DNA from 3 places in the Saccharopolyspora sp. NPDC049357 genome. Region 2 is predicted to be linked to each of the others. Evidence: riboswitches for the same ligand, from Rfam matches in the RefSeq annotation. Region 2 holds a riboswitch; each other region holds the start of a gene.

Region 1 (4,246 bases), on a different contig from region 2:
GAGGTCTCGGAGCGGTGCGTGTGGAACACCGGGTGCGTCAGGTACTCCGAGGTGCGGGCCAGCGCGACCGGCAGCGCGTCCTCGGTCTCGACGTCGAGCTGTTCGACGTCACCGGCGGTCACGCCGAAGGCCTCCCACACCGCGGCCAGGTGGGCGCGGGTGGTGGTCTCGTCGCAGCTGATGCCCACGTGGTCGGAGTCCACGCGGCGCAGGTTCACCCCGCCGCGGCGCGCGGCCGCCAGGACCTCGTCGGCCTTGCCGGGGACCTTGGCGACCACGGTGTCGAAGAACTCGCCGTGCACGACCTCGACACCACCGCGGCGCAGCTGCTCGGCGAGCACACCGGCCATCCGGTGCGCGCGGGTCGCGATCGCCTTGAGCCCGTCCGGACCGTGGTAGACCGCGTACATCGAGGCAACCACGGCCAGCAGCACCTGCGCGGTGCAGATGTTGCTGGTGGCCTTCTCACGGCGGATGTGCTGCTCGCGGGTCTGCAGCGCGAGCCGGTACGCCTGGTTGCCCTCGACGTCGACGCTCACGCCCACCAGGCGGCCCGGCAGCTGCCGCTCCAGGCCCTTGGCCACGGCCATGAACCCGGCGTGCGGACCGCCGAAGCCCATCGGCACGCCGAAGCGCTGGGTGCTCCCCACGACGACGTCGGCACCGATCTCGCCGGGCGCGCGCAGCAGCGTCAGCGCCAGCAGGTCGGTGGCCACCACGACCTTCGCGCCCCGCTCGTGGAGCGCGGCGATCAGGGCCTCCTGGTCGCGCACCGCGCCGGAGGCGCCCGGGTAGGACAGCAACGCGCCGAAGAACTCGCCCTCGGGCAGCTCACCGGAGGTCAGGTCGGCGACCACGACCTCGATGCCCAGCGGTTCGGCGCGGGTCTCGATGACCGCGATGGTCTGCGGCAGCGTGTCGGCGTCGACCAGGAAGCGCGGCGACTTGGACTTGCCCGCGCGGCGCACCAGGGTCATGCCCTCGGCCGCGGCGGTGGCCTCGTCGAGCATCGAGGAGTTGGAGACGGGCACGCCGGTCAGGTCGGCGACCATCGTCTGGAAGTTCAGCAGCGCCTCCAGCCGGCCCTGCGAGATCTCCGGCTGGTAGGGCGTGTAGGCGGTGTACCAGGCAGGGCTCTCCAGCACGTTGCGCAGGATCACCGGTGGGGTGACCGTGCCGTAGTAGCCCAGGCCGATCATCTCGGTGTGCGGGGTGCAGCGACCGGCGAGGTCGCGCAGCTCCGCCAGCGCCTCGGTCTCGGTGGCCGGTTCCGGCAGCGACAGCTGCAGGTCGCCCTCGCGGATGGTGTCCGGGACGGCCTTCTGCCCCAGTTCTTCCAGGGAGCCGACGCCGATGACGTCGAGCATGCGGGCCAGCTCGGCGGGCATCGGGCCGACGTGGCGGTCAGCGAACGGCCTGCCGTGCTCCAGCGCGGCCAGAGGGATGCGGTCGTGCGTCGCGTCGGTCATCGCCAAAACCTCAATCATCGCGGCGAACAAAGGGCGGCAGCGGATGCTGCTCTCCCCCTCTGTCCCCGTTCGCGAAGCGAACGCCTGAGAGCTTCACCCGGCGGACCGGGCTTGCACCGTCGGCGGGGCCCACCAGTAGGTGTGCCCGCTTTCCAGAGGTATCTCGCCCGTGCGGTCCAGGTGGCCTGAGAGGTTGTCGGGGAGAGTTGCTCCTTCGGCGCCGGTCCTGGTCAGGACCGGACTCTCCCGCACGGGGTCGGCGATGGCGCTCAGAGTACCCGATCAACAGCGTCTATCAGACCATCAATGTCGCCTACCGCACAGATGGCGGGCACCGGTGGTTCAGCCGGTCTCCGCTTGGCGGTCACGGCGGCGAGCCGCGAGCTCGTCGTTGATCGCCGACTCGATGTTCTCGCCACCGTCGGCGCGCTCGGCCGGGAACTCGTGGATGGTCCCGCTGATCTCGCGCATCGCACCGCTGACCGCGATGCCGAACACTCCCTGCCCGCCCTGCAGCAGATCGACCACCTCCTCCGCGGAGGTGCACTCGTAGACCGTGGTGCCGTCGCTGAACAACGTCAGCTTCGCCAGGTCCTGAACGCCGCGCTTGCGAAGGTGCTCCACCGCGACTCGGATGTTGTGCAGCGATACCCCGGTGTCCAGCAGACGCTTGACGACCTTGAGCACCAGGATGTCCTTGAACGAGTACAACCGCTGCGAGCCCGATCCGGCAGCACCGCGGATGGACGGCCCGACCAGCTTGGTGCGCGCCCAGTAGTCGAGCTGCCGGTAGGTGATGCCCGCGATCTGGCAGGCCGCCGGCCCGCGGTAACCGACCAGTTCGTCCGGGGCAGAGGCGTCGGGGAACAGCTCACCCTGCTCCGCAGCATCCGAGGTCGCTGCTTCCTCCACCACGCCTGCCTCCCCTCGTCCGGCCCGAAGCCGACGACGACGATCACCAGCGCCCGGACCGTTTGCGGTCCAGGGCCGCGAAGCCGTACACCGGCTGAATCACACCGGGGCAATTCGCGTAAGTCCGAAGGTATGCCCGCTGAGCAGGCGGGTCAACGCGACGCGCGGGCCGCGCGCGCTCTCGTTGGCCGGCGCAAGAACCCGGCCCCCGGGCTGCTGGTGCAACCCGGGGGCCGGTGTGGTCTGTTCGGACTAGAACCCGAAGCGTCGGTCCTCAGGTGTCGGCACCGCGGAAGTCCTCCGGGGAGACGGAGTCGAGGAACTCGCGGAACTTCTCCACCTCGTCCTCCTGCTCGTCCGGAATGATCAGCCCGGCCTCGTCGAGGACCGACTCGTCGGCGTGGATCGGAACTCCGATGCGCAGCGCCAGCGCCACCGAGTCGCTCGGCCGCGCGGAAACCCGCACATCACCGTCGAACACCAGCTCGGCGAAGAAGGTGCCCTCCTGCAGGTCGGTGATCCGCACCTGCTCCAGGTCGCGGCCCAGGGCTCCGATGACGTCCTTGAGCAGGTCGTGCGTGAGCGGCCGCTGGGGCCGCACGCCCTGCTGCTCCAGGGCGATGGCCGTCGCTTCGACCGATCCGATCCAGATCGGCAGGTAGCGCTCACCCTGAGCCTCGCGCAACAGCAGGATCGGCTGGTTGGCTGGTAGTTCAACTCGCACGCCGACGACGCGCATCTCGCTGCTCATCGTCACATCGCCTCCTCCAGCGCGCCGAAGCGTGACATCCCCGTCGAGGGTCCCGCACCGACGCCTCCGACGCTACCCGCGATACGGCGGACACGCCCTTCCATCGGCGGTCCCGGCGGACCACCACCGTCGCGGTCGTTGTAGTCGGGGCTCGCGGCCCGGACCGCTGGCGAGCTCGTCGTTGAGCAATACCCAGCACGATACACCGCGCAGAGCCCGGTCGAACCCGCCGGAACTGCCCTGCTGCGCTGTCAAAACCGCTTGTGGCGCCGGGAAATTCCCGGCGAGGAGGGACGAGATCCGCGCGCGGGCCGCGCAGCTGCCTCATGCGTCAGCGGGGCGACGCCTCGTGGCGCCGCCCCGCTGACGGGTTGAAAAGCCCTGTTCGACGGCCTCAGCGGCCGCCCTGGCCCCCATCGATCGGCCCGGTCAGGAAGACCAGGCGGAACTTCCCGATCTGGACCTCGTCGCCGTTGGCGAGCACCGAGGTGTCCACCGGCTCCCGGTTCACGTAGGTGCCGTTGAGGCTGCCCACGTCGACCACCACGAAGTCGTTGCCCTCGCGGCGGAACTCGGCGTGCCGCCGGGACACCGTCACGTCATCGAGGAAGATGTCGCTGTCCGGGTGCCGGCCGGCGCTGGTGGTCTCCCGATCCAGCAGGAACCGCGAACCCGCGTTGGGGCCGCGCTTGACCACCAGCAGGGCGGAACCCGCCGGCAGCGCATCGACCCCGGATGCGGGGGCAGGCTCCGGGGCCGCGCTCTCGGTGCTTTCCGGCTCCGAGAGGAAGGGCCTGAAGACCGAGGTGGTCTCCGGTGACTGCTCCGGCGGAACGTCGCCGAAGCCGCTGTTTTGGCTCACCTGAGCTCTCCTCTACGCGGATAGATCGTGCCAAGTATGCGCCCAACGTACCGTGCCTGGACAGCCTCGGAACGAGCGACTCCCGTCATCGTCCCACGGATGCCTCCCGGCAGGACGATCATGCCTGGTCGATCAGCTTCTGGTAACCATCGGCGTCGAGCAGACCGGCCAGCTGCTCCGGGTCGGCGAGCCGGATCTCCACCATCCAGCCCTCCCCCGTTGCGTCCGAGTTGACCAGCTCCGGTTGGTCCT
Region 2 (4,246 bases):
GCCGATGGCGATCATGTTGATGTGCCGGGTGCTGAGCTCTCGCTTGTACTCGGTCACTGGCTGGCTCATGGGAGTTTTGCTCCTTTGTGGACGAATGCCGGAAATTCCCGGGCGTTCCCACCGGTGGTTTCGCCGAGATGATCCACCCGTCGACGACCTGCGGCAAGAGTTCAGGAGATACCGAAAGGGCATCCTCGCGCGACGCGTTCGGTCCACATCGGAGCGTGAACGAAAAAACGCCGCGTTCCGGACATCGCGACCGGAACGCGGCGTTTTCGCTCAGACGATCAGAGGTTCGGGTAGAGCGGGTGCTTGGCGGCCAGGGCCTCCACGCGGGTGCGCAGCTCCGCGCTGATCGACTCGTCGAAGTTCGGCTTGAGGGCCTGCGCGATCACCTCGGCGACCTCGGTGAACTCCTCCTTGCCGAAACCGCGGGTGGCCAGCGCGGGCGTGCCGATCCGCAGACCCGAGGTGACCATCGGCGGGCGGGGGTCGTTCGGGACGGCGTTGCGGTTGACCGTGATGCCGATCTCGTGGAGCCGGTCCTCGGCCTGCTTGCCGTCCAGCTCGGAGTTGCGCAGGTCCACCAGCACCAGGTGCACGTCGGTGCCGCCGGAGACCAGCGAGACACCGGCCTCGGTGGTGTCGGAGGCCAGCAGGCGCTCGGCCAGGATCCGGGCGCCCTCGACCGTGCGGCGCTGGCGGTCCTTGAACTCCTCGCCGGCGGCGATCTTGAAGGCCACCGCCTTGCCCGCGATCACGTGCTCCAGCGGGCCGCCCTGCTGACCGGGGAAGACCGCGGAGTTGAACTTCTTGGTGAACTCCTCGTCGTTGGACAGGATCACACCACCGCGCGGGCCGCCCAGCGTCTTGTGCGTGGTCGTGGTGACCACGTGCGCGTGCGGCAGCGGCGACGGGTGCAGGCCCGCGGCCACCAGACCGGCGAAGTGCGCCATGTCGACCATCAGGTAGGCGCCGACCTCGTCGGCGATCTCCCGGAACCGCTTGAAGTCCAGCTGACGCGGGTAGGCCGACCAGCCCGCGACGATCAGCTGCGGCTTGTTCTCCCGCGCCAGGCGCGCGACCTCGTCCATGTCGACCCGGTGGTCGGACTCGGCGACGTGGTACGGCACGACGTTGTAGAGCTTGCCGGAGAAGTTGATCCGCATGCCGTGGGTGAGGTGACCACCGTGGGCCAGGTCCAGGCCCATGATGGTGTCGCCCGGCTTGAGCAGCGCGAACATCGCCGCGGCGTTGGCCTGCGCGCCCGAGTGCGGCTGCACGTTGGCGTAGCTGGCGCCGAAGAGGTCCTTGATGCGGTCGATGGCCAGCTGCTCGACGACGTCGACGTGCTCGCAGCCGCCGTAGTAGCGCTTGCCCGGGTAGCCCTCGGCGTACTTGTTGGTCAGCACCGAGCCCTGCGCCTGCAGCACGGCCTGCGGCGCGAAGTTCTCCGAGGCGATCATCTCCAGGGTGTTCTGCTGGCGACCCAGCTCGGCGCCGACCGCCGCTGCCACCTCCGGGTCAACCGTTGCCAGGGCATCGTTGAACAGATCCGGGTTCGACATCAGTGTGTGCCTCCTGTTTCTTTCTGGAGTCAGGCGTTGCGGCGGTAGAACGGCAGCTCGACGACCCGCACCGCGACGTTGCGGCCTCGGATGTCGACTTGCAGGGCCGTGCCGGGTTCGCTGTGCTCCCGGTCGACGTAGGCCATCCCGATCGGGTGCCCGAGGGTCGGGGACGGTGCGCCGCTGGTGACCTCGCCGATCTCGGCGCCGTCGGCGTCGAGGACGCGGTAACCGTGGCGCGGCGCCCGCCGCTGGTCGGTGGTCAGTCCCACCAGGGTGCGCTCGGTGGGCTTCTCGGCAACCGCGGCCAGCGCGGACTTGCCGACGAAGTCGGCGTCCTTGTCCAGCTTGACCACTCGGCCGAGGTTCGCGTGGAAGGGCGTCAGCTCCGCGGACAGCTCGTTGCCGTACAGCGGCATGCCCGCTTCCAGGCGCAGCGTGTCGCGGCAGGACAGCCCTGCCGGCTGCAGGCCGTGCTCGGCGCCGGAGGAGGTCAGCGCCTGCCAGACGGCCTCGGCGTCGCCGGGGGCGGTGAACAGCTCGAATCCGTCCTCGCCGGTGTAGCCGGTGCGCGCCAGCAGCACGTCCTTGCCCGCGACCGTCGAGGGGTAGCCCGCGTAGTACTTGACGGTGCTCAGGTCGGTGTCGGTCAGCGGCGCCAGGATCGCCACCGCGTTCGGGCCCTGCACCGCGATCAGCGCGTAGTCGTCGGAGGCGTCGGAGTGCGCGGCGTCGAAACCGGAGACCCGCTCGGCCAGCTCGGCGGAGACCACGGCGGCGTTCGCGGCGTTGGCCACGACCAGGAACTCCTGCTCGGCGAGCCGGTAGACGATCAGGTCGTCGAGCACACCGCCGGAGTCGTTGCAGATCATGGTGTAGCGGGCGCGACCGGGGGTGATGGCGGAGGCGTTGGCGACCAGCGCGTAGTCCAGCGCCTCGGCGGCCTGCGGGCCGCTGATCAGGATCTCGCCCATGTGCGTGAGGTCGAACAGGCCGGCGCCCGTGCGCACCGCGTTGTGCTCGGCGGTGTCGCTGCTGTAGCGAACCGGCATCTGCCAGCCGGCGAACTCGGTGAAGGTGGCGCCGAGGGATTCGTGCACCGCGTGCAGCGGTGTCCGGCGGGGCGATGACATGGTGAAACTCCTCCTGGGTGGGCGTGCCGGTCGGCAGTCGAGGGCCGGTCAGCTCACGCGCCCAACCTTATCCGGGGCGCCTCGACCCCCGACCGTCGCGGTCTGCGCTGGTCGGGCGGGGTCTCCCCGGAGTCATTGGCCTGAGAGTTTCACCACCCGGCGGGGTGGTTTGCACCGTGGGCGAGAAGCGCGATGCTCCTGCTTTTCTCCGTGATTCGCCTGGTGTCCTGCGGTAACGGTGCCTGAGAGTTTACTGGGGAGTATTGCTCCTTCGGCGCCTCGTCCGGCGAGGACGAGGTCTCTCCCGCGAGACGTCATCGGCGCGGTATTCGGTTGTACCGCTCACAGACGCTACGAACCGCCCCACCCCCAGTCAACAGGAAGACCGAGTGATCTCAACCCTTGCGCAGCGGCTTTCCGGATGGTTGCGGGGCTGCGCGCGAGAGGCGCGGTTCACCAAGGGGCGAAAAGGCCGAGCACCCGTCTCAGGGCCTGGTTCGCCTGATGGTGGCATGCGTGGTTCATCCGGTGAGGTCTTCGAGTTGGGTCTTGAGGCCGTCGATGAGGGCTGAGAGGGCGAGTTCGAAGCTGGCGGCGTCTATTTCCGCCGCCTTCTGGTGGAGCAGGTGGGCCCTGCTGAGGTGCGGGAAGCGGTTGGCGTAGACCGTGGCGTCGGCTGGGAAGCCGTGGCTGAACGAGCCCATGGCCGAGCCGATGACCAGGTACTTCGTCGAGGCGCCGATCATCGTGGCGTAGCGCTGCGGCCAGCCGGCCCGGGTGAGGCCGCCGTGGACGGCGTCGGCGGCGCGCAGGGCCGAATCGCGCCGGGCCGGGCCGTAGGCGATGAACGGGACCAGGTTCGGGTGGTCGACCAGGGCGGCGCGGTAGGAGCGGGCCCAGGTGCGCAGGCCGGCGGCCCAGTCCCGGTCGAAGTCGGAGACGTCGACCGCGCTCATCACCTCGTCGGCGATCTCGTGCAGCAGGTCTTCCTTGGTGGCCACGTGGTTGTACAGCGACGCGGCGCGCACGTCGAGGCGCTCGGCCAGCCTGCGCATCGAGAGCGCCTCCAGGCCCTCGGTGTCGATGATCTCCAGCCCGGACCTTCGGATGAGTTCCGGGGAGAGTCGGGGTGTGCTGGGTCTGGGCAACGTCTGTCTCCTCACCGGAACCCTTGCGGCGTGCGCCGGGACGGTTCTAGGCTGCCATAAAACTAACGGTGTTAGTTACCGGCCTGCACGGAAAGGAACCACGCGATGGTCGACTTCTCGCTCTCCGACACCGAGCGCGACATCCGCGACTGGGTGCGCAACTTCGTCCAGCGGGAGCTCATGCCGCTGGAGCCGGAGGTGCTGCGCAGGGAGCGGGCGGGTCAGCGCGGTCTCACCAAGGACGAGCTGCTCGAACTCCAGGACAAGGCCAAGGAGGCCGGGTTCTGGGGCGTCCAGACGCCGGAGGAGTACGGCGGCATGGACCTCTCGGCCGTCATGACGGCGCTGATCGAGGTCGAGCTCGGCCGCACCTACGTGCCGTTCCGCTTCGGCGGCT
Region 3 (4,246 bases), on a different contig from region 2:
GGCCGCGAACAGCTGCTCGGGGTTGGTGGCTCCGCCGGGGCCGCCCATCTCCTTGGGGATGGCCAGCTCGAGGTCGACCAAGCCGTCCGAGGTGCGCGTGCGTCCGCTGCGACCTTCGCCGGTCGCGGTGGCCTCCGCCGTGTAGAGAACTGTCATGCCTTCGTCTCCCGATTCTCGGTGACCCGGCGTGCCGCGTCGTTCAACGTGGTCGTCAGGTTTTCCAACGTGGACCGCAGCTGCTCGACCTCGCCGAGGTCCATCCCGGTCGCGGAGACCATCCGCTGCGGGATGTCGCGCGCCTGCTGCCGCAACGCGCGCCCCTCGTCGGTGACCTCGACGCGAACGGACCGCTCATCGGTCTCGCTGCGCGTGCGGACGAGCAGCCCACGGGTCTGGAGTCGTTTCAGCAGCGGCGACAACGTTCCCGAATCGAGCCGGAGCAGGTTTCCCAGCTCCTTGACCGTCAGCGACTCGCGCTCCCACAGCACCAGCATCACGAGGTACTGCGGGTAGGTCAGGCCGACCTCGTCGAGGAACGGCCGGTAGAGGTTGGTGAAGGCCCGCGACGCGCTGTGCAGCGCGAAGCAGAGCAGCCGGTCCAGCGTCGATTCCGTCGTCACGAGACAAACCGTAGCGCACAATTCAGTTGTGCGCAACTAAATGGCGCGCACGCGTCCCGTCGTTGATCGCGTGAGATTTCGACGCCGCAGGTCAGCGCAGCAGAGCGGCCCGAGGTGATGACAGGAAGGTTCCCATCCTCACCTCGGGCCGCCGCTCAGCACTCGATGACGTTGACGGCCAATCCGCCGCGTGCGGTCTCCTTGTACTTGACCTTCATGTCGCGCCCGGTCTCCCGCATCGTCTTCATGACCTTGTCGAGGGACACGAAGTGCGTGCCGTCGCCGCGCAACGCCATCCGGGCAGCGGTGATCGCCTTGACCGAGGCCACCGCGTTGCGCTCGATGCACGGGATCTGCACCAGACCTCCGATCGGATCGCAGGTGAGCCCCAGGTTGTGCTCCATCGCGATCTCCGCGGCGTTCTCCACCTGGCTCGGCGTGCCACCGAGCACTTCGGCCAGGCCTGCTGCGGCCATCGAGCACGCCGAACCGACTTCACCCTGACAGCCGACCTCCGCACCCGAGATCGACGCGTTCTCCTTGAACAGCACCCCGATGGCCCCGGCCGTGAGCAGGAAGCGCACCACGCCGTCCTCGTCGGCACCCGGCACGAACCGCGCGTAGTAGTGCAGCACCGCGGGCACGATGCCCGCCGCGCCGTTGGTCGGCGCGGTCACCACGCGCCCGCCCGCGGCGTTCTCCTCGTTGACCGCCAGCGCGAACAGGGTGACCCACTCCAGCGGATCGTCCTGAGCGGTCAGCTTCGCGGCCAACTCGGCCGCGCGCCTGCGCACCTTCAAGCCGCCGGGCAGCTCACCGGTGTTGCGGCAACCGTTGTCGACGCATTCCCGCATCACCCGCCAGATGTCCAGCAGCCCCGCCCGCACCGCGGGTTCCTCCCGCCAGGACAGCTCGTTGGCGAGCATCACCCCGCTGATCGGCAGACCCGACTCGGCGCTGCGGATCAGCAGATCGGCGCCCGTGCTGAAGGGCATGGGAACCGCTGTGTCATCCGCTTTGATCCGGTCGGCGCCGGCCGCGCCCTCATCGACGACGAAGCCGCCGCCCACCGAGTAGAAGACCGCCGACTCCAGCTCGCTCCCGTCGTTGCCGATGGCGGTGAAGCGCATGCCGTTGGGGTGTTCCGGCAGCGATTTGCGCCGGTGCAACACCAGGTCTCGCGCACTGGTGAACGACAGCACGTGATCACCGCCGAGCCGCAGCAGCCCGCTCTCGTCGATCTCGTCGACGCGCTGCGCGCCGGCCACCGGATCCACCGACTCCGGGCGATGCCCTTCCAGCCCGAGCAGGACCGCGTTCGGACTGCCGTGACCGCGACCGGTCGCGCCAAGGGAACCGAACAACTCCGCTTTGACCCTGTTGACCTTGGAGATGGTCCCGTTCGCCCGCAGCTTCGCGGTGAACCGCTGCGCTGCGCGCATGGGCCCCACCGTGTGCGAACTGGACGGGCCGATCCCCACCGAGAACAGGTCGAAGACACTGATCGTCATTGATCGCCTCGCCTCGTTCCGGGCTCCGCGGCTACTCGTTGATCAATTCGGAGTACTGCTCTGCGGTGAGGGTCGCGCCCGTCTCGGTGACGCGCACCTCGATCAGCCAGCCCTCGCCGTAGGGGTCGGAGTTGACCACGGCCGGGTCGTCCACAACGGACTCGTTGATGGCCACGACCTCGCCGGTGACGGGCGCGAACAGGTCGCTGACGGACTTGGTGGACTCCAGCTCACCACACGCCTGGCCGGACTCGATCTGGTCGCCGACCTCGGGGAGCTGGACGAAGACGATGTCACCGAGGGCGCTGGCGGCGTGCTCGGTGATGCCGATGCGCGCGATCTCGCCGCGGTCGTCGATCCACTCGTGCTCTTCGGTGTAGGACAGGTTCGTGGGCAGCGTCATGAGGGAGGCTCCATAGCTGTTTCGAAGGGACGTCGGTCCCCGGTTTCGGCTGGGCCTCCCCCTCTGTTGCGGAACCTGAGAGCTTCGCCGCGCGAGCGGCTTGCACCGTGGGTGGCCCGTCGGTGACGACGGACGCTTTCCAGAGTTGCCTCGCCCGAGCGGTCATGGGTGCCTGAGAGTTTGCTGGGGAGTGTTGCTCCTTCGGCGCCCTGCACTGGTGGCAGGGTCTCTCCCGCACGGGGTCGATGGCCGGTATGCGATTGTCGACTTGCTCAGCAACGATAAACGGGCCAGCGAGACTGTCAATGCACATGTGATCTCCGCCGGCACGCCCTTGGTCGAGGAGGACCCTTCGATGCTCGACATCCGGGCACTGGTCGAGAGGGTGGGCCCGGCCCTGCTGCGCACCGTGATCAGCCCGGAGCCCAACACCGTCGCCGGTGACGTGGTGATCGCCGAACCGGATCAGCCCACGACGGCGACCGGCGGCGACCTGGTGCTGGGTGTGGGGATCAACGACGTCGAGCAGGCGGTGCGGCTGGTGCGCGACTGCGGTGAGCAGGGCGCGGCCGCGGTGCTGCTCAAGCCACCGGTGTCGGCCGAGGCCGCTGTCGTGGAAGCCGTGCGCGGCGCCGACGTGGCACTGGTGGAGGTGCGTCCCGGCACCGCGTGGGCGCAGCTGGTGTGGCTGATCCGCGCGGCCTTGGCGGGCGGGATCAGGCAGGCGGAGGAGAGCGGTATCGGTGTCGCGGACCTGTTCAGGCTCGCCGATGCGGTCGCCGACGTCGTGGACGCGCCGGTGACCATCGAAGACGCCCATTCGCAGGTGCTGGCGTACTCGGCCAGGCAGGACCTGACCGACCCGGCGCGGATCTCCACGATCATGGGTCGCAAACAACCGGACGACGTGCTCGCGAAGTTCCGCGCCCGCGGCACGTTCCGGCAGCTCATCAAGGGCAGTTCGGCGATCTTCGTGCCCGCTCAGCAGGACGGGACGCTGCCGCGTCTGGTGATGCCGATCAGGATGGGCGGCGAGCTGCTGGGCTCGATGTGGGCGGTGGTGCCCGGCCCCGTCTCGGAGGAGCGCGCGACCGCCTTCGCCGACACCGCACCGCTGGTGGCGTTGCAGTTGTTGCGCTGGCGCGCGGTCGCCGACGTGCAGCGGCGGAGGACGGCCGAGCAGGTGCGGCTGCTGCTCGACGGCAGTGACGGCTGGCGGGGGGCGGCCAGCGAACTGGCGGTGCCCAACGAGGAGCACCGCGTGATCGCGATCGAGATGCCCGCCTCCGACGAGCCGGCCGAGGGACAGCGGCTGGCGATGTGGGAGTGGATCACGCGGGGCATCGGACGACGGCCGCTGGTCACCGAGATCGGCACCGTGCTCTACGCGCTGGTGCCCGACCGGGCTCGTGGAGGCGGCTGGCCGGAGCTGCGACAGGCGCTGCTGTCGCACGACCTGTCCCCTCGCCCGCTCGTCGCGGTGGGAACTTCCGTGGCGGTCACCGACATCCCGGGCTCCCGAGCCCAGGCCGATGAGCTGATCGGGATGCTGCGCACGGGGTTGGTGCGGCAACCCGTCGCGGTCTACGAGGACCTGTGGCACCTGCTGGTCCTCAGCCGGATGGCCGGCGCGGCCACCGACGCCGGTGTTGCCGCGCTGGGTCCCTTGGCGGTGCTGCGGGAGCACGATCGCGGGCAGGGCACCGACTACC

The links. A riboswitch is a leader RNA that binds a small molecule or an ion and turns the genes downstream of it on or off. The one in region 2 is predicted to bind glycine.
Region 1: it holds a riboswitch for glycine, as region 2 does, so the genes downstream of both, gcvP (aminomethyl-transferring glycine dehydrogenase) here and gcvT (glycine cleavage system aminomethyltransferase GcvT) in region 2, are expected to answer to the same signal.
Region 3: it holds a riboswitch for glycine, as region 2 does, so the genes downstream of both, gcvH (glycine cleavage system protein GcvH) here and gcvT (glycine cleavage system aminomethyltransferase GcvT) in region 2, are expected to answer to the same signal.

The regions. Positions count from the first base shown of each region.
Region 1 is NZ_JBFAQJ010000073.1:7,306-11,551, reverse strand. Features, by position in the region: gene gcvP (aminomethyl-transferring glycine dehydrogenase) at 1-1,469, opposite strand, end outside; glycine riboswitch at 1,632-1,728, opposite strand; gene AB0J91_RS32490 (MerR family transcriptional regulator) at 1,812-2,384, opposite strand; gene AB0J91_RS32485 (bifunctional nuclease family protein) at 2,656-3,132, opposite strand; gene garA (glycogen accumulation regulator GarA) at 3,527-3,994, opposite strand; gene gcvH (glycine cleavage system protein GcvH) at 4,113-4,246, opposite strand, start outside.
Region 2 is NZ_JBFAQJ010000026.1:78,318-82,563, reverse strand. Features, by position in the region: gene AB0J91_RS21420 (amino acid permease) at 1-69, opposite strand, end outside; gene glyA (serine hydroxymethyltransferase) at 288-1,568, opposite strand; gene gcvT (glycine cleavage system aminomethyltransferase GcvT) at 1,598-2,701, opposite strand; glycine riboswitch at 2,821-2,920, opposite strand; glycine riboswitch at 2,922-3,018, opposite strand; gene AB0J91_RS21405 (TetR/AcrR family transcriptional regulator) at 3,223-3,849, opposite strand; gene AB0J91_RS21400 (acyl-CoA dehydrogenase family protein) at 3,955-4,246, shown strand, end outside.
Region 3 is NZ_JBFAQJ010000040.1:41,520-45,765, reverse strand. Features, by position in the region: gene AB0J91_RS26560 (organic hydroperoxide resistance protein) at 1-156, opposite strand, end outside; gene AB0J91_RS26555 (MarR family transcriptional regulator) at 153-620, opposite strand; gene AB0J91_RS26550 (L-serine ammonia-lyase) at 776-2,131, opposite strand; gene gcvH (glycine cleavage system protein GcvH) at 2,163-2,534, opposite strand; glycine riboswitch at 2,684-2,779, opposite strand; gene AB0J91_RS26540 (helix-turn-helix domain-containing protein) at 2,890-4,246, shown strand, end outside.